4 regions of the Tardiphaga sp. P4_G1 genome follow, and region 1 is predicted to be linked to each of the others. Evidence: predicted binding sites of a transcription regulator. Region 1 holds the regulator's gene; each other region holds the start of a gene.
What was found. The regulator PhoB, encoded in region 1, activates phosphate uptake and scavenging genes when phosphate is short. The targets are predictions, from matches to a motif close to TGTCATNNANCTGTCAT.
Positions count from the first base shown of each region.

Region 1 (5,000 bases):
TGGCCCAGCGCGTTCACGGCAACGCCGCTGGTGAAGTCGAGATAGCGCTCGCCATCGGTTCCAATCAGCCACGCGCCTTCACCGCGCTCGAAAGCGACATCCGCACGCGCGAAAACAGGCAGCAAGTGAGCCTGAGAGAGGGGCGAAGACGTTGCGTTGCTGGTCATAACCGATCCGATCGAAAAGACTGCGGCCGCGTCGATGACAACTGTGCGAAATCGAACAACGGACCCTAGAAACGAAACGTGCCGCCCTTCTCGGGCGGCACGTGGGCATTATTCTATGTGTGCTGTGAAGACTGTCAACCGCGCACTGCGGCTTTCGAGTCACACGGAGTCGCAGAAAAAGCCGATTTTGCCGCTTTATTTGCAGAAGCATGTGGACGCGGCATGCCCGACTCTTGCGCGCGAGTCACGGCATATTGTAGCTTTTGCCTCGTCGGATACGACATCTCGTGCGGCGGTAGATCCTTTTGACACATCCAGTGCGGCGTAACAGCCGGACGCGAAATTCGCGCCCGGTGAGCGCTAAAGGATTCTGACCGCAGGGATTTTTGAAGTCTCAACTCGCAGCGCTGCCCGGTCAGGCCGGCGCTCACGAAGGGAAAACGGCGATGACGGTAATGACATGGACCGACGATCGCGTCGAACAGTTGAAGAAACTCTGGGAAGGCGGCCTCTCCGCCAGCCAGATCGCTGCGGAACTCGGCAACGTGACCCGCAACGCCGTGATCGGCAAGGTTCACCGCCTCGGCCTGTCCGGCCGTGCCAAGAGCCCCTCCTCGGCAGCTCCGCGGCAGCGCAAGGCGCGCCCGGCACAGCAGATGGTGCGCGTCGCCCGCCCGATGGCCCGTGGCAACACAGCATTGGCCCATAACTACGAGATCGAGGCCGAGCCCGACCCGATCGCCTATGACAACATCGTGCCGATCAGCCAGCGCCTGTCGCTGGTCGAACTCAACGAAGCCACCTGCCATTGGCCGATCGGCGATCCGTCGAGCGCGGACTTCTATTTCTGCGGCGGCAAGGCCCTGGCCGGCGCCCCCTATTGCGCGCATCACTCGCGCATCGCCTATCAGCCGGCCAGCGACCGCCGCCGCGCGGTGCCGAAGCCGACGCGCTGAGCTGGAAAGTATCTAAACCAAATGAAAATGCCCGGCGATGAGCCGGGCATTTTTTGTTTGGGGCTTCTTCCCTCTCCCCGCTTGCGGGGAGAGGGAAGATACCTACTCCGCCGCCTTGTCGAACCGATCATCCAGCGCGTAGCCGGCGCCGCGCACGGTGCGGATCGGATCGGGCTCACCGGCGGGGTTGAGCAGCTTGCGCAGGCGGCCGATATGCACGTCGACGGTGCGCTCGTCGATATAGATGTCGCGGCCCCAGACGCTGTCGAGCAACTGTTCGCGGCTGAACACGCGGCCCGGATGTTCCAGGAAGAACTCCAGCAAGCGATATTCGGTCGGACCGAGATCGATCGGACGGCTTGAGCGCACGACGCGGCGCTTGTCACGGTCGAGTTCGATATCGCCAAACGCCAGGACGGTGGCGAGACGCTCGGGAGCTGCACGACGGAGCAAGCCCTTCACGCGGGCCAGGAGCTCCGGCACGGAGAACGGCTTGACGATGTAGTCGTCGGCACCGGTGGCGAGACCGCGAACGCGCTCGCTCTCTTCGCCGCGCGCCGTCAGCATGATGATCGGCAATGCCTTGGTTTCGGGCCGTGCGCGCAAGCGGCGGCACAGTTCGATGCCGGACAGGCCCGGCAGCATCCAGTCGAGCACCACGAGATCCGGCACCCGCTCCTTCAAGCGGGTGTCGGCATCGTCGCCGCGAGCAACGGTTTCAACATCATAGCCTTCGGCGTCGAGGTTGTAGCGAAGCAGCGTCGTTAGCGCCTCTTCATCTTCCACAACCAGAATGCGTGCATTCACAGCCATCTTGATCAATACCCTCAGTGACGTCCGACAAGTCTTTAAATCATGATCCTTGCGGAAGACTGGCTTCCACTTTTCCTGATCATGCTTCAGACCGTCGGCGTATTCGCGAATGTGGTCATGTCGCCCTTCGGGCGCTTGTCGAGGATCTGCTGGCCCTCGATCATGTAGAACACGGTTTCCGCAATATTGGTGGCATGGTCACCGATCCGCTCGATGTTTTTGGCGCAGAACATCAGGTGGATACAGAACGAAATGTTACGCGGGTCTTCCATCATATAGGTCAGGAGTTCGCGGAACAGCGAGGTGCAGATCGCGTCGATTTCCTCGTCGCCCTTCCACACCGTCATCGCGGCGGGCAGATCGTGTGCGGCATAGGCGTCGAGCACAGCCTTGACCTGGGTGGTCACGAGGTCGGTCATGTGCTCAAGGCCGCGGATCAGCTTCAGCGGATGGAAGTCGCTGTCGAGTGCATTGACGCGCTTGCCGATATTTTTGGAGAGATCGCCGATGCGTTCCAGATCGGTGGCGACGCGCAGCGCGCCGACGATCTCGCGCAAATCGACAGCCATCGGCTGGCGCTTGGCGATGGTCAGCACGGCGCGCTCTTCGATCGTGCGCTGCAACTGGTCGATCTCGGAGTCGGTGGCGACGACGCGGGCGCCAAGTGCGACATCCCGGCGGATCAGCGCGTCGACGGATTCGACGATCTGCCGTTCCGCGAGGCCACCCATCTCGGCGACGAGACGGGTCAGCTCCTGCAGATCGTCGTCGAAAGCCTTGGTGGTGTGTTCAAAAGCCATCTCAAATTCCTCCCGCGAATATGTCGCGTCAGCCGAAGCGGCCGGTGATGTAATCCTGGGTACGGCGGTCGGTCGGCGACGTGAAGATCTTGTTGGTCTGATCGAACTCGATCAACTCGCCGAGATACATGAAGGCCGTGCTGTCGGAGACGCGGGCAGCCTGCTGCATGTTATGGGTCACGATCGCGATCGTATACTGATCCTTCAACTCGTCGATCAGCTCCTCGATCTTCGCGGTCGAGATCGGATCCAGCGCCGAGCACGGCTCGTCGAACAGGATCACTTCCGGCCGCACCGCGATGGTGCGCGCGATGCACAGGCGCTGCTGCTGACCGCCCGACAGGCTGAGGCCCGACGCGTTGAGCTTGTCCTTGACTTCGTTCCAGAGTGCACCGCCGCGCAGCGCCCTCTCGACGCGAATGTCCATCTCCGACTTGGAGATCTTTTCGTAAAGGCGGATACCGAAGGCGATGTTTTCGTAGATCGTCATCGGGAACGGAGTCGGCTTCTGGAACACCATGCCGACGCGGGCGCGCAGCAGGTTGAGGTCCAGCTTCGGATCCAGAATGTTCTGGTTGTCGAGCATGAGCTGACCTTCGGCGCGCTGGCCGGGATACAGGTCATACATGCGGTTGAAGATGCGCAGCAGCGTGGACTTGCCGCAGCCCGACGGGCCGATGAATGCGGTTACGCGGTTCGCCATCAGCGTCAGGTTGATCTTCTTCAGGGCGTGGTGTTCGCCATAGTAGAAGTTCAGGTCGCGCACGGTGACCTTGGGACGGGTCTCGCCCTGCAGGGCCGACGGCGGCGGCATCGAGACGGAAGGAACGCCAGACGACACAGAAAGCTCACTCATTTTGCTGTCCTCTCGGCGCCGAGAATGCGCGCGCCAATGTTAAGGGCAAGTACGGTCAAGGTGATGATCAGGGCACCGCTCCAGGCGAGCTGCTTCCAGTACTCGTAGGGGCTCTGCACGAAGTTGTTGATGGTCACCGGCAGGTTGGCCATCGTCTTGGTGAGATCGAGGCTAAAGAACTGGTTGCTCAGCGCGGTGAACAGCAGCGGCGCCGTTTCACCGGCGACACGCGCGGTCGCCAGCAGCACGCCGGTGATGAGACCGGCGCGGGCTGCACGATAAGCAATCCGCTTGATGACCAGGGAGCGCGGCAGGCCGAGCGCCGAAGCCGCTTCGCGCAGCGGGTTCGGCACGAGACCAAGCATATCTTCAGTGGTGCGAACCACGACGGGGATCACGATCACGGCGAGCGCAAGCGAACCGGCGAGAGCCGAGAAGCCGCCCATCGGAACCACCACCGCACCATAAACGAAAAGGCCGATGATGATGGACGGGGCCGACAGCAACACGTCGTTGATGAAGCGGATCACCGAAGTGAGCTTGTCGTGCTTGCCGTATTCCGCGAGATAGGTGCCGGCAAACAGGCCGAGCGGCGCGCCGATGCCGACGCCGATGACGGTCATGATGATCGAACCGACGATGGCATTGAGCAGGCCGCCTTCCATGGAGCCGGGCGGCGGCGTGTTCTGGGTAAAGATCTGCAGGCTGATGCCGGCGATACCGTTGTAGAACAGCGTGAACAGGATCAGCGCGAGCCAAGTGACGCCAAAGAGAGCGGCACCCATGCAGAGCCCACGGATGATCATGTCGTTGCGGCGGCGTGAAGCGTAAATCGGGTTCATATTAGTTGCCCGCCTTCTTTTCCAGACGCAGCAGCATCAGACGCGCCGCCGAGAGCACGAAGAATGTCAGCACGAACAGCAGGAGACCGAGCAGGATCAGACCCGATTGATGCAGACCGTCGCTCTCCGCGAACTCGCTGGCGATCGCTGCCGAGATCGTGGTGCCCGGGCCAAAGATCGAGCCTGTGATCCGGAACGAGTTGCCGATGATGAAGGTCACCGCCATCGTTTCACCGAGCGCACGGCCGAGCGCCAGCATGACGCCACCGATCACACCAACGCGGGTATAGGGGATGACGACGTTGCGGACGACCTCCCAGGTGGTGCAGCCGACGCCGTAAGCGGCTTCCTTGAGCACCGGCGGCACCGTCTTGAACACATCGACCGAGATCGAGGTGATGAAGGGCAGCACCATGATGGCGAGGATCAGCGACGCGTTGAACAGCGAGAGATAAGACGGCGGGCCGGCGAAGATCACGCCGAGGACCGGGACGCCTTCGAAGGCGTTGATCATGAATGGCTGCACGTGGTTGGCCAGGAACGGGCCGAGCACGAAGAAGCCCCAC
Region 1 is NZ_JBFUJU010000007.1:168,016-173,015, forward strand. It holds gene AC1DUY_RS18305 (aspartate aminotransferase family protein) at 1-167, opposite strand, end outside; gene AC1DUY_RS18310 (GcrA family cell cycle regulator) at 614-1,123, shown strand; gene phoB (phosphate regulon transcriptional regulator PhoB) at 1,226-1,930, opposite strand; gene phoU (phosphate signaling complex protein PhoU) at 2,023-2,736, opposite strand; gene pstB (phosphate ABC transporter ATP-binding protein PstB) at 2,765-3,592, opposite strand; gene pstA (phosphate ABC transporter permease PstA) at 3,589-4,434, opposite strand; gene pstC (phosphate ABC transporter permease subunit PstC) at 4,436-5,000, opposite strand, start outside.

Region 2 (5,000 bases), 190 kb from region 1:
GGTGACGTTCTGCGGCACGTTGAACGGCACATTGCCGGCGTAGTTCACAGCGATGCCGCCCACGTTCTGGATGAAATCGTCATATTTCGCGCGCACGAACGCGGTGTTGGCGTCGACGCGCCAGCCATAATCGAGCGAGACGCCGATCGAGGCCTCGATGCCACGCGAAGACTGCTGGCCCACCTGCACGACCCGTGTCAGTGTCGGGTCGGTTCGGTCCGGCGTCAGCAGGTTGTTCTTGACGATCTGATAGCCCGCCAGCGTCCACTCGCCACGGCCGCCCCAGAACGACTGCTTGACGCCGATCTCCACCTGTTTGCCGGTGGCCAGATCGAATTTGGCGTTGGCGTTGCTCGCCGTGATTAGGCCGCCCACAGGATCGGCTGCGACCGAATACTGGCCGTAAAAGGCCAGATCCTTGATCGGTGTGTAGACCACACCGGCGCGCCAACTGGTCGAAGAATAGTCCCGGCTGTAGCTGTTGGCGGCATTGCGAACGTCGGTCCGCTCGACGGTCGGTTGGTCCTGGCGAACGCCGGCGATTAAGGACAGTTGCTCGGTGACCGACAACCGGTTCTCGGCGAACACCGCGTACTGGTTGGTCACGCTGGAGAAGTCCGACGTAAGCGGATCGGGACTGAAGTACAGGCCAGGATTGAAATTGATGGCGTCGACCGACGACGATCCACCATAGGGCGAGTTGGTCGAGCGCTTGAAGTCGATGCGGTTGACGTCGAAGCCGGCGACGAATTCGTTGGCCATCCCGAGTACATGGCCCTTGAACGTGGCGTCGAAGCGGTCGCCGATCTGTTGCTGGTCGTGGAAGATTTCCAGATAGGTGCTGCGGTCGATCAGGCCGGTGGCCGGATTGAACGCATAATTTTCGAGCTCTTTCCAGTGCCGCTTGCTGTACAGGTAGTACAACGTGTTGCGGATCGAGATGCCGTCGGCCACTTGCCACTCGGTCTTCACCTGATTCCAGCTATCCTGCCAGCGGATGGTGCTGTCGCCTACATTGTAGTTCTTGAAGCGCAGCGCCGGATCGAACTGGCCGTTGATCAACGGCGTGCCGAAATAGCGCATCGGCTGGCGATCGCCGTAGTCGGTCGAGATCGTCCAGACCACGTCTTCGGTCTGCTTGACCTGCACGGCAGCATGCAGCGCTATGTTCGAGCTGTTGCCGCGGTCGACCCAGCCGTCCGACATGTTGCCGGTGGCTGTGATGCGATAGGCGACGTCCTTGTTGATCGGGCCGCCGCTGTCCACGGCGATGCGGCGTTCCATGTTGCTGTCGAGCGATATCTCGGCCTGATTGCGCGGAATCCATGATGGCATCTTCGAGATGATGTTGATCGCGCCGCCGACCGCGCCTTCGCCGAACATCACGGAGGCCGGACCGCGCAGCACCTCGATACGCTCGGTGGACCAGGTGTCGAACGGAAAGTTCACGGTGCCCGCGCCGACATAGAGCCGCGTGCCATCGAGCAGTATCTTCACCGAATCCGTGCCGGAGAAGCCGCGGGTGCTGTAGGCGACGCCGCCATTGCCCGGATCTCCGATGGCGGTGATGCCGGTGGCGTTCTGCGTCACCGCGTCGAGCACGTTCTGCTGGCCGCGTTCGGCCATGGTTTCTGCCGAGATCACTTCGACGCTGGCCGGCGTCTGCAGGCGCGTGAGGCCGAGGCGGCTGCCGGTGGATGCAGTGCCTGTGAGGTTGAGCGTCGGCGCTGCGAAGACAGCGCCTGTCGGCGTGGCAACCGGCGCGCCGGTATTGGCAGCGACATTGCGCTGTTGCCGCGAGCGCGCAGCGCGCGATGCATTGCCGTTCGTGGCGCGGCGTGCGCGTTGAGGTGTCGCTGACGGCTGAACGACAACAGGATCGAGCGTCTGGCTCGACTGTGAGGTTTGCGACCAGCTTTCGCTCGGACACAACAAGCAGGAGAGAGCAACAGAATAAAGAAAGGGAGTATGTCGCTTCGATGCAACGGGAGAAACGGAGGTCATGAACAGGACTCGCGGTTACGTGGCACGTCACCGCAAACCAAGTCGCCCCGCCGCTTTCAAACAGGCAGTGTGACTTCCACCAGGACACCCCGCCCAATGTGCTCGCGTGTGACCACGACTGGCGGCAGGTCTCCTGGCTCGCGGGTCACTGCCTGTCGCCGCCTTCCCAGGTGAACACCCAGTGGCTCTTGGCGCAGGCTCGCCGCTTACAGTTGCGGGGGCAGCCGCGGAATCGGGGGATCCCCCTCACCGCATTCCCTTTTGATCCCCGAAGGGAACCGTCGCGTTCACGTTAAGGTGAAATTTCCAAATGTGTCAATCAAGCTGCCAATCATTCGCAGCTTGCTTTGGCGGGTGTTGATATTGCGCATCACCTGTCATCGCAGCGTCAAGCGATCTGCCTAGAGCCACTGGTGCCAGAGCCAGGATCAGGAGTTCGCCATGGCACTACGTTTATCCCGTCGTCGCTTCCTCGCGCACTCAGCCGCAGCAGGCGCAAGCTTCCTGGCGATGCCTTACCTCAGCCGCGCGGCGGATCGTCCGGTCGTGTCGCATGGCGTGCAGTCCGGCGATGTCGGGACGAGCAGCGGCATGATCTGGTCGCGTGCGGATAGACCAGCGCAAATGATGGTGGAAGTCGCCACGACCGAATCCTTCAGTAATGCGCGCATGTTGCCGGTTATCACGGCGCTGCCCGAGAGCGATTTCACGGCGAAGCTGCTGCTCGACAATCTGCCCGCGGGACAGGACATCTTCTACCGCGTCAAATTCCGCGATCTCTCGCATACCGAGATCGTCGGCGAGCCCGTCGTCGGTCGCTTCCGCACGGCGCCAGCGGATCGCCGCGATGTGTCCTTTGTTTGGGGCGGCGATGTCGCCGGGCAGGGCTGGGGCATCAATGCCGAGGACGGCGGCATGGTCACCTTCGCCACCATGCGCAAGCACAATCCGGATTTCCTGATCCATTCCGGCGATACCATCTACGCCGACGGCCCGATCCTGCCTGAAACGAAACTGCCGGACGGCAGGATCTGGAAAAACACCATCACGGTGCCGGAAAAGGCGAAGGTCGCCGAGACGCTCGACGAATTCCGCGCTGCGCACAAATACAATCTGCTGGACGACAATGTCCGCGCCTTCAATGCGCAGGTCCCGATCTTCGGCCAGTGGGACGATCACGAGGTCACCAACAACTGGTCGCTCTCGAAGCAGTTGCCGTCGTCTTACAAGGAGCGCGACATCACGCTCCTGGCGGCGCGCGGTGCCCGTGCCTTTCACGAGATGTATCCGATCTCGGTCAATCCGACCGAACCCGGCCGCGTCTATCGCACGCTCAATTACGGCCCGCATCTCGACGTCTTCATGCTGGACGAGCGCAGCTATCGCGGCCCCAACGGCCCGAACCTGCAGGAGAGCTATGGTCCGGATGCGTATTTCATCGGCCCGGAGCAGATGGCCTGGCTGAAGCGCGCCTTGATGGCCTCGAAGGCGACCTGGAAGGTCATCGCCTCCGACATGCCGATCGGCCTCGTCGTCTATGACAACGCTGCCGACAAAACCGGGTCTGAGGCCATTGCGCAGGGCGACGGGCCAGTGCGGGGCCGCGAGCTGGAAATTGCCGATATCCTGCGCTTCATCAAATCGGCCGGTATCCACAACACGGTCTGGCTGACCGCCGACGTGCATTACACGGCGGCGCATTACTACAATCCGGAAAAGGCGCAGTTTCAGGATTTCGAGCCGTTCTGGGAGTTCGTTTCGGGCCCGTTTCACGCCGGAACTTTCGGGCCGGCGGCGCTCGACAATACCTTCGGTCCCGAGGTCCGTTTCGTGAAGGCGCCGGGGCCCGATAAGCAGAATTTGCCCCCGTCGGCCGGCATGCAGTTCTTCGGTCACGTCAAAATCGACGGCCAAAGCGGCCAAATGACCGTTACCTTGCGGGATCGGGCCGATATGGCCCTTTGGGCCACGGTTCTGGACCCGAAATTGGGCTAACCATTTGGCAGATTCGCATTGTTTTTCGGCGATTTCCCCCTATATTGCGCCGCAACGCGTCCGAGTACCCGGCCCCTTCTGGCCGGGTTTGCTTTTGGAGGGATTGCCCCAGCGCGTTTTCAGACGAGGCAGTTATCGAACGCGCTCGAGCGCAAGGCATAAGCCTTTTGTTGTCGAGCATGTCTTGTTGAACCCGCTCAAGGGCACCCAGACCGTAACCAGAAGAAGACCTATGAACCTTCGCAACATTGCTATCATCGCCCACGTTGACCACGGCAAAACCACTCTCGTGGACAAGCTGCTGCAGCAGTCGGGCACGTATCGCGACAATCAGCGCGTCCAGGAACGCGCGATGGATTCGAACGACATCGAAAAAGAGCGCGGCATCACCATTCTCGCCAAGTGCACCTCGGTGCTGTGGGATGAAGTCCAGATCAACATCGTCGACACCCCGGGCCACGCTGACTTCGGCGGCGAAGTCGAACGCATCCTGTCGATGGTCGATGGCGTGATCGTGCTCGTCGACGCTGCTGAAGGCCCGATGCCGCAGACCAAGTTCGTGGTCGGCAAGGCGCTGAAGCTCGGCCTCAAGCCGATCGTCGCGATCAACAAGGTCGACCGTCAGGACGCCCGCATCACCGAAGTCGTCAACGAAGTGTTCGACCTGTTCGCAGCGCTCGACGCCACCGACGACCAGCTCGATTTCCCGATTCTGTACGGATCGGGCCGCAACGGCTGGATGGCCGACAGCCCGGATGCGTCGCATGATGTCGGCATGAAGCCGCTGTTCGATCTCGTCATCAAGCATGTCGCGCCGCCGGTGGTTGAAGAAGGTGCGTTCCGCATGCTCGGAACCATCCTGGAAGCCAACCCCTATCTCGGTCGCATCATCACCGGTCGCATCTCGGCCGGTTCGGTGAAGCCGAACCAGGCCGTCAAGGTGCTGTCGCGCGACGGCAAGGTCGTCGAAACCGGCCGTATCACCAAGATCCTGGCCTTCC
Region 2 is NZ_JBFUJU010000007.1:356,516-361,515, reverse strand. It holds gene AC1DUY_RS19150 (TonB-dependent receptor) at 1-2,004, opposite strand, end outside; cobalamin riboswitch at 2,111-2,300, opposite strand; gene AC1DUY_RS19145 (alkaline phosphatase D family protein) at 2,446-3,999, shown strand; gene typA (translational GTPase TypA) at 4,232-5,000, shown strand, end outside.
Region 2: AC1DUY_RS19145 (alkaline phosphatase D family protein) is a predicted target of PhoB. The motif match lies at 2,380-2,396, and genes of this name have one in related genera.

Region 3 (5,000 bases), on a different contig from region 1:
GCCGAGGTGCAAGGTTACCCGCATAGATTGCATTCATTGGGGTCACCGATGGCGTTTGGACTGTTCCGCAAGCGGCAGCCGGAAGCGGCTGAAGTGGTGATGATTGCTGAAAACACAGCACCTTCTGTGGCACCGCAGCATCCTGAACCAGATACCGCTCGGGACATCCTTGAGTTGCTGGAACTTGAGCTGGGCGCGCTTATCCGCCAGCTTGAGCGTGCCGCGACATCCGTCGCCGGCGGCGCCGAATCGACCGCCACCACCCTCTCCGCCATCCGCGCCCGCACCGACGTGCTGGCCGACCGCAGCAGCGCCGCGCAATCCACCGCCACGACCTTCGCGCAGGCCGCCGACAAATTCACCCACTCGGCCGAGGGTATCGGCACCCAGGTGCGCGATGCCAGCCGGCTTGCGGACGAGGCTGGCGCCGCCGCCCATGAAGCCAGCGCCAATGTGGACCGGCTGCGCGACTCCTCCGCTGCAATCAGCAATGTGTTGGAGCTGATCGCGCAGATCGCCCGCCAGACAACGATGCTGGCACTGAACGCGACCATCGAGGCGGCACGCGCAGGCGCTGCAGGCCGCGGCTTCTCGGTCGTCGCCACCGAGGTCAAGGCGCTGGCGGTGCAAACGCAGAACGCCACCGAAGAGATCAGGAAGAAGATCGATACCCTGCAGCGCGACGCAGCCAGTTCGGTCGACGCCGTGCATCGCATCTCCACCGCCATCGACGCGATCCGCCCGGTCTTTGCCAATGTCAACGGCGCGGTCGCCGAACAGAACGCGACGACCAGCGAGATGTCGCATAACGCTGCCACTGCCTCGCAGTTCATCGTCTCGGTCGGCAACAGCGCCGCGGAAATCGATAGCGCTGCAAAGGAAGCGGCTGCGCACGGCGAGCATGTCGCGCAGGCCGGCCAGGCCGTGACGATGTTTGCCTCACGGCTGAAGTCGCGCTGCGCGGTATTGCTCAAACAAAGCGAGCGCGAAGACGAGCGACGACGCGAAAAGCTGCCATGTCACCTCAACGTCGATCTTCAGACGCGCGGCGGCCAGATCAGCGCGCCGGTCTATGAAATCTCGATGGACGGCATTCTCATCGGCGGACCGGACGCGAACCGGCTTCCGTTGCACGACATCGTTGCTGCTGAACTCAGCGAGGTCGGCCCCTGCCGCCTGCGCATTGCCGAACATTCCCCCGCCGGCGCACAGGCACTGTTCGTCGCGCCCGACGGGGCTCTCATCAGCCGGATCGAAGACCGACTATGGGCGATCCATGACGAGAACACCGAATTCGTCACCCGCGCCATCGACGCCGGCGCACTGCTCAACAAGATCTTTGCCGACGGTATTGCATCCGGTGCTATCAGTATCGACGACATGTTCGACGACAACTACGTCGAAATCCCTGGCTCCAGTCCGGTACAGTACCGGACAAAGATTCTCGGCTGGGCCGATCGCGCACTGCCCGAATTCCAGGACGCGTTTCTGGCCAAGGACACCCGCATGGCGTTCTGCGCCATGATCGACCGCAACGGCTATCTACCGGTGCATAACAGCATCTATTCGAAGCCGCAGCGCCCAGGCGATGCGAGCTGGAACACTGCCAACTGCCGCAACCGCCGCATCTTCAACGATCCGGCTGGATTGGCCGCCGGTCGCAATACACGTTCCTACCTGATCCAGAGTTATGCCCGCGACATGGGCAACGGTCAGACCGTGATGATGCGCGAGATCGACGTGCCTGTGCGCATACAGGGACGCCATTGGGGCGGCTTCCGCACGGCGTACAAGTTATGATGGGTTTGCACACGGCGCTGCGCTGCCACCTGAGACCTGGCGCAGCGCCGCATATTCCGTCTGCGAGTGGGTTAGCAGCCAAAACTGCCAAGCCCTCCTAGCCGCCGCTCGTTCGGCCTTCCGCATTGTCATCTCCGCCGTATGAACCGCCGCCATATCCATATGGCGCGCTGTATCCATATGAACCGGGGCCGGCACCAAATCCGCGATAGACCGTTACGGGGGCGCTTCCCTCATACCGCGCGTGAGAGGACATGATCCGTCGATGCTTGCTGGCAGCGCTATGCCCGTCTTTGGCCTGCGCGGTCCAGCTCGCAGTGCCGGCGATCAGTAAAGCGGCGCCCAACAGAATGAATTTATTCATCACATTTGTCCTTGGTCAACGAGCCCCGCGACCTCAGATGCGCACGCTTGGCTCTCAAGGTAGCGCCAATCACGCGTAGTTGAATTTCGGCTTGCGGTACCCCGTCCTGCATGGACAGCGGCGGCGAGACCCATTGGGGCCCATTTGCCCATTCGCCCCGGGCCTGGGAGGCAGTGTCACACCGCTGACATTTGCATCGGTCCATAACCGTGAACCCATTCGATACAAGCGGAGCTGCCATGACCGAACATTCCCTCGACGACGCGCAAGCAATCCACGACCGCATTCGTGCAGAGATGCTGGACGGCTTCGATGAAGAACTCGAGCTCGAGATCGACGACGATCGTCTCGACGCCCTGACCAACGAAATGTCCGACCACAGCCCGGCGGAGACCATCGAGCGACGGCTCTATTTCAAGGAACTGTTCCGCCTGCAGGGCGAATTGGTGAAGCTGCAGAGCTGGGTGCAGCAGAACAAGCTCAAGGTCGTGGTGATCTTCGAGGGTCGCGATTCCGCTGGCAAGGGTGGCGTTATCAAGCGGATCACCCAGCGGCTTAATCCGCGCGTCTGCCGCGTTGCCGCACTCCCCGCGCCGAATGAGCGCGAACGCACCCAATGGTACTTCCAGCGTTACGTCTCGCATCTCCCCGCCGGCGGCGAGATCGTGCTGTTCGATCGTAGCTGGTACAACCGCGCCGGCGTCGAGCGCGTGATGGGTTTCTGCACCGAAGATGACGTGGAGGAATTCTTCCGCTCGGTGCCGGAATTCGAACGCATGCTGGTGCGCTCGGGCATCATCCTGGTCAAATACTGGTTCTCGATCACCGACGAAGCGCAGCACTTGCGCTTCTCGATGCGTATCGCCGACCCGCTCAAACAGTGGAAGCTCAGCCCGATGGATGTCGAGGCGCGCACCCGCTGGGAGCAATACACCAAAGCCAAGGAAGCGATGCTCGAGCATACGCATATTCCGGAAGCCCCGTGGCATGTGGTGCAGGCCGTCGACAAGAAGAAGGCGCGCTTGAACTGCATCGCGCATCTGCTCGAACAGCTTCCCTATCAGGAGGTCGAGCATCCGCCCGTGGTCCTGCCTGCACGCGTGCGCAATCCCGACTATCACCGCACGCCGGTGCCAGCCGAAATGTATGTGCCGGAGCGGTACTAGCCCCACAGTCGGCAGATTGCGTAACGTTTTTCGGGCAGGCCGAGCCTAACGCAACCGCAATATTCTTTTGAATAAAAGTCATCCGACGCCCACGAAGAGGGCGTCGGATGACGTCGCGCAGATTTTACCGCGATTTATCCGACAGACACGCTCGCGCGACATACAAACCAATGTATAGTCCTGCTGCATCTTATTGCTGCTTTTGAAATGATGACCGTACGCCTATAGTACCGTCGTTGGTCGATGACGAACCATTCGCCATTGCATCATCGAGTCGAGCAAACGGGGGTCTCACTGTGGCAAATCTCAATATCAACGGCGAGCAGAAGTCCTTCGACGCACCAGACGACATGCCCCTGCTCTGGGTGCTGCGCGATATTCTCGGCATGACCGGCACAAAATTCGGCTGCGGCGTTGCGCTATGCGGGGCATGCACCGTGCATGTCGACGGCAAGGCCGTGCGCTCCTGTCTGCTGCCGGTCAGTGCGGTGAGCGGACGCGCCATCACCACAATCGAAGGCGTCGGCACCACACCGGTCGGCGCCAAGGTGCAGAAGGCCTGGCTCGATCTCGAAGTCATTCAATGCGGTTACTGCCAGTCCGGGCAGATCATGTCGGCGGCCGCGCTCCTCGCTTCTACGCCGACCCCCGACGATTCTGACATCGATGCCGCCATGGCCGGAAATATATGTCGCTGCGGCACCTATGTCCGGGTGCGTGAAGCCATCAAGCATGCTGCCTCCGAACGGCAAACCTAGGAGTCGGTCATGAAACTTGCAGACAACATGCTTGTTGCGACCAGTCCTGCAAACAAGCCTTCTGGCCTGTCACGGCGCAATCTGCTCGCTGGCGCCTTTGCCGGCGGCTTTATGTTCGCCTTCCAGCTTCCGGTACGCGCGGCCAATGAGCCGACGCAACCTCCCGATACAACGGAGGGCAAATTCGCCCCCAACGCGTTCATCCGCATCGACACTACCGGCAAAACGACGCTGGTGATGCCGCAAGTCGAGATGGGGCAAGGCATCTATACCGCCATCGCCATGATCCTCGCCGAAGAGCTCGACGCCGACTATGCGCAGATCACGCTGGAACATGCGCCGCCCAGCGACAAGCTCTACGGCAATCCAATTTTCATCATCCAGGCGACCGGCGGATCGACTTCGGTGCGTGCATTCTGGAAACCTCTACGCAATGCCGGCGCAACCGCGCGTGCGATGCTGGTGCAAGCCGCAGCTGAACAGTGGCAGGTCGAACCTGCGAGCTGCACGGCGTCGAACGGGCAAGTGATGCATACGGCCAGCGGGCGCAAACTGTCTTATGGCGAGTTGTGCGACGCCGCCGGCAAACTCACGCCGCCGAAGGACGTCGCGCTCAAGGACCCGAAAGACTTCTCGGTGATCGGCAAGCCGCTGAAGCGCTTCGATACACCGGACAAGGTCAACGGCAAAACGATCTACGGTATCGACGCAATGATACCGGGCATGACATTCGCGACGCTGGCACAATGCCCGGTGTTCGGCGGCAAACTCGCCAAGGTCGATGACCGCACGGCGAAGAAGATTCCGGGCGTGCGGCAGATCGTGGTGCTCGACGACCTCGTGGCCGTGGTCGGCGACCACATGTGGGCCGCCAAGTCTGGGCTCGAAGCACTCGACATCACCTGGGACGAA
Region 3 is NZ_JBFUJU010000012.1:83,575-88,574, forward strand. It holds gene AC1DUY_RS25890 (hypothetical protein) at 1-37, opposite strand, end outside; gene AC1DUY_RS25895 (methyl-accepting chemotaxis protein) at 100-1,800, shown strand; gene ppk2 (polyphosphate kinase 2) at 2,404-3,330, shown strand; gene AC1DUY_RS25905 ((2Fe-2S)-binding protein) at 3,627-4,088, shown strand; gene AC1DUY_RS25910 (xanthine dehydrogenase family protein molybdopterin-binding subunit) at 4,098-5,000, shown strand, end outside.
Region 3: ppk2 (polyphosphate kinase 2) is a predicted target of PhoB. The motif match lies at 2,339-2,355, and genes of this name have one in related genera.

Region 4 (5,000 bases), on a different contig from region 1:
TCAAACGAACAGACCTGGATTTCGGCGGGGGCGGACATCCTCGACCTCAAGCTCAACCTGCGCAACCTGCACGGCATCGACGTATCATGGATGCATGCCGGCAACGACTTCCTGTATCACACGCCCGGCCTCAACGCGGTGCTTGATCCGGCCGTCACCATTCAGGGGCCGGGCGGATTGCTGCTGACCGCCGGCCGCGACATCTATGCCGACACGATGGGCGTCGTGAGCACGGGAAACCTGACCTTCCTCCGGTCAACGTCGCCGGCGCCCGTGGCAATCAAAGGCCTCTCCGCAGCCGGCGCGTCGATCGAATTGATGGCCGGCCTGCGCGGCCAGCAGCCGGACTACGCGGCAGTGGCAGCGGCGTATCTCGATCCGGCGAATGTCGGGAGCATGCCGAGCTATCTGACCGTCGCGATCAATGGAGAGTTGCGGCCGCTTTATATGACCGAGCTGCTCGGGGTAAGGGATGGTGCAATCGTCAAGCAACTGCGATTTGGGCTGATATCCTTCATCTACGATACCACTGGCCAGCTGCTTTTAGGGTCCCCGGCCGAGCTATGGGCCGCGTATCAGGCGCTGCCAGTGCTGACGCAGCAACGCTTCCTGCGCCAGGTCTACATGCAGGAACTGCGTGCCGCGGGGCGCGACTATACCGCGGGCGGCGCGACCGGCGGCTACGCGCGCGGTTACGATGCAATCGCCAGACTATTCCCGGGTGACGCCTGGAAAGGCAACGTGCAGAGCGGCAATCTGCTGGTTCGCACCAACCTCGGCGGGAGCATCGGCGTATATACGCCGGGCGGCGGGCTGGAGATCGCCGCATTGAACCAGAATGTCGAGGCGAATTACGGCCTGATCACGCTTGGCTATGGTCGCATCGATATTTTTGCGAAGCAAAACGTCGTCGTGAACCGCTCGCGCGTGCTCACTTTCTCCGGCGGCGATATCACGATCTGGTCCACGCTCGGCGATATCAACGCCGGCCGCGGCGCCAAGACGACGCGCGTGCCGAGCGCGCCCGTCGTGAGCACCAATGTCGATACAGTCACCCTGGTGAAGGAGAATTCCGACATTACCGGATCCGGCATCGGCACGGTGATTGGCTTCTCCGGCGTCGAGCCGGGTGATGTGGATCCGATCGCCCCGGTCGGCACCGTCGATGCCGGYGACGCCGGCATCCGGGTCAGCGGTAACTTCAATGTGGCTGCGTTATACGTGCTGAACACGGACAACATCAAAGTCGGCGGTGAAACGAAAGGCGTGCCGAAGGCGGAGGCGCCCGCGGTCAATCTGATCCCCGACACCAAAGACAAGGCTGCCGCCGATGCGGTCAAGGATTCAACGCAGCAAAATACTGCGAACGCGCAGCCGTCGGTGATCATCGTCGAGGTGTTGGGCTATGGCGGCGCGTCGAATCTCGCTCCGACGGACGACGACCGCCGCCGCGACAAAGACAAGGATGACCGGCAGGGCCTGCGTCAGGATCCGAACAACCCGGCGCAAGTCGTCGGCTTTGGCAATCTCACCGAGCAACAGAAGCAGGCTCTGACGGAAGAGGAGAAACGCAATCTTTGACCCAGGCACCTTGTCCATCCGTTGTTAAGGCGGGAATCAGCAGAAGCAATCACCGCCGTGTAACGGAAGCTAGCTCGCGGTCGAGATACCCGTTGTGGCACCGATCCAGCCGGCACCTCCAAATTGCCGGCGCGGTTCTCCTTCTCGGCGAAGCAATGTCACATCGCGCCTTATAAATAGCGGCAGCAATATGTGGCGTGCGACGAATGTTGCGCTTGATCATTCGGCAGATCGGCCTGACATCTAGTTGTTATACTTGTCACATAGGTACGAGCTTGGCACGTCACGTGCCCTTCAATGTGAGGATGGGGTCAAATGCCCGCGCCATGGGTTGCGCATGTGGGCGTTGCGCTTCGTCTTGCGGTAGGTGTTGCTTTGCTGGGTTCTCCGATCGACGCGCAAGCGTCCAGCGAAGCACGACGTTTCGACATTGCTGCGCAGCCGCTCGCCAGCGCGCTGGTCGAATTTGCCGACAGCACGGGGTTGGCTGCGTTGGTCGATGCCGAAGTCGCCAGCGGCAAGCGATCAACCGCCGTTCACGGGCGGTTGCTCCCGCAGGACGCATTGCGCATTCTTCTTGCTGGGACCGGTCTTTCGTTTCGTCGTGTCGGCGACACCGCCTTCACGGTCGGTCCGAACACGACGGCGCCGATGATCGACGGCGAGCATTCTGACGGGCATCGTCGCGCGGAGTTCAATCATTATTTCGCGCTGATTCAGGGTACGATCGAACAGGCGCTCTGCAGCGATGCGGAGGTACGGCCCGGACCGTACCGTTCGGTGGTGCAGGTGTGGGTGGGACGGGCTGGATCGATCGATGCGATTCATCCGGTCGGTTCGAGCGGCGACGATGGCCGCGATGCGCGCATAGCCCTCGCAATCGCGCGCGCCAGAGTGACACCGCCGCCGGTCGGGCTGCCGCAGCCCGTCACCGTCATTCTGCAGCACAGCACGTCCGACGCGGTCTGCGCGACCGGGGCTGCGGCGGCACGATGACGGAAACGTCGACCGTCCGGATGCGGAGCATCTTCGAGGCCAAATATCAGCGGTTTCGCGAGCGGCTGCGTCGCCGGCTAGGCTCCGATGCCCTGGCGGTCGAGGTGTTGCACGAGACTTGGCTGCGGCTCGACCGGATTGGCGACGTCAGCGCTATTCAGAAGCCGGAGTCTTACCTGTTCCGGATGGCACTGAACGAGGCCGCGGACCGTCGCAAGGCCGACAACCGCAAGCTCTCACCCGCCGAGATCGAGGCGGTGCGCCATATGATGGACCACACCCTCGATCCCGAGCGCATTTCGGACGCGCGACGGGAGATAGAGGAGCTTGCGGCTGCGCTGAACGAGCTGACGCCGCGCCGCAAGGCGATCTTCCTGCTCGCGCGGGTCAATGAAATGAAACACGCCGACATCGCGGTGAAATTCGGCATTTCCCCGCGAATGGTTGAAAAGGAGCTCGTGCAGGCCCTGCAGCACTGTTCGCAACGTCTGGGAAGAAAAGTCATCCGCCGGTTCGGTCCCGGCCTCCCGAAAGAGTCTTAGGGGTAGGGGATGGGCGAGGACAGCACTCCAATGACAGACGTGAACGGGCATGAGGCGCTGGCGCACGAGGCGCAGGCGTGGCTCGTCCGCCTGACATCCGGCGAGGTCACGGCTGCGGATAGCCGGGACCTGGCGAGCTGGTGCGCGCGCAGTCCGGCGCATGGGCGGGCTTTCGCCGAGGCCAATGCGCTGTGGGACAGGCTGGAACAGGCGGCGCGCCACCCAGCCGTATCGGCGTCGCTGGGGCTCGCGCCGTCAGGTCATGCATTGTCGGGCCGAACAGCACATTCCCGTCGCTGGTTTCTGGGCGGAGCGATTGCGGCATCGGTTGCCGGGGCCGGTTATCTGATTGCGCACCCGCCGATGGAGCTGTGGCCATCGCCCCAGGAGCTGGCCGCCGATTACCGAACCCGTACCGCGGAGCGGCGCCAGATTGCGGTGGGCGATGGAATTACGGTCGAATTGAACACCCGCAGCAGCCTCAACGTGCTTCACGACGCAAACGCGAACAGGCTCGAGTTGATTTCCGGTGAGGCCGCGATCTCCGTCTCGCAGCAACAGCCCGCAACACTGACGGTTGCGGCCGGAGGCGGGGCCGTTCACGCCACCGATGCGCAGTTCAACCTCCGATGCGAAGGCGGGCGCTCCGTGGTCACATGTCATCGCGGCACGGTCGCGATCGCCTATGCGGGGACATTCGTCACCGTGGGTGAGGGCAAGCAGGCCTTCTATGCCGATGGCATCGTGAACGCACCTGCCATCGTCGATCCTGCTGTCGTCATGGCCTGGCGCGACGGTCAACTGGTGTTTCGGCAAACGCCGCTTGCTGACGTCGTCAGCGAGGTCAATCGGTATCGGAACGGTCGGATCATTCTCGCGAATGAAGCGCTCGGGCGCCGTCCCGTCGAGGCACGCATTGCCATCGACCGGGTCGACGATCTGATCGCCCTTGTCAAGGAAGCCTATGGCGCCAAGGTGACGTCGCTTCCCGGTGCCATCGTCGTGCTCTCGTGATCGGCTTCGGCCGTGGCCATTTGCGAAATTTTCATGACACGGTTCAGTCCCGTTCTGCCTCGGACCGTCTTAGGGGCAATCAGAAGAAGAGACGAAGTGCAGGCGTGTTGAAGTCATCGGCGGTTGGCATTGCAGCGATAGAGCTGCCGATGCTGGGCGCGGATATTGATGCTGTTCTCCTTGGTCCCTTCTAACGAACGGTCTCGGTTCGACTTCGGTCGCGCCGTATGAGGGGCAATCATGGCGTCGCACATCAATAAAATGCAGGCTTTCTCGCGTCACGGCGTTTTGCTGACCACGGTCAGCGCAGTGGCGCTCCTGATATCCGCGTCATTGGTTCATGCACGTTCCATGAACGGCGGCAGCAGCGGCGGCACGTTCTCAGCACCGAACATCGCGTCCGATGCCGCTGCGCAGGCGGCGCAGCAGGCGGCGGCCGCCGCGCGGCAAGCACAAGGTTCGCTGGCGCGTGCAGCACGTGCCGTGCAGGATATGCAAAGCGTGCAGGCCGCCGCACGGGCTGCCGCAGCGGCGCGGCAAACCTCGATGACGGCGCCGGTCAATGTCCCGAACGGCCTCGGTGCCGGCGGGCTTCTTCCGAACATGCCCGCCAACTGGACTGGCGCCAATGCGCCAACTGAGGGCGTCGATGGTGCTGGTCAAACGCAAGTCAATATCCGTCAGACCACGCAACAGGCGATCCTGAACTGGCAGAGTTTCAATGTCGGCGCGCGCACGACGTTGACCTTCGACCAGCAGGGCAATGCCAATTGGGTGGCGCTCAACCGCGTCAACAACGCCACAGCGCCGAGCCAGATCCTCGGCACCATCAAGGCCGATGGTCATGTCTATGTCATCAATCAGAGC
Region 4 is NZ_JBFUJU010000009.1:242,059-247,058, forward strand. It holds gene AC1DUY_RS22385 (filamentous haemagglutinin family protein) at 1-1,581, shown strand, start outside; gene AC1DUY_RS22390 (STN domain-containing protein) at 1,897-2,577, shown strand; gene AC1DUY_RS22395 (RNA polymerase sigma factor) at 2,574-3,119, shown strand; gene AC1DUY_RS22400 (FecR family protein) at 3,150-4,133, shown strand; gene AC1DUY_RS22405 (filamentous haemagglutinin family protein) at 4,374-5,000, shown strand, end outside.
Region 4: AC1DUY_RS22390 (STN domain-containing protein) is a predicted target of PhoB. The motif match lies at 1,819-1,835, and genes of this name have one in related genera.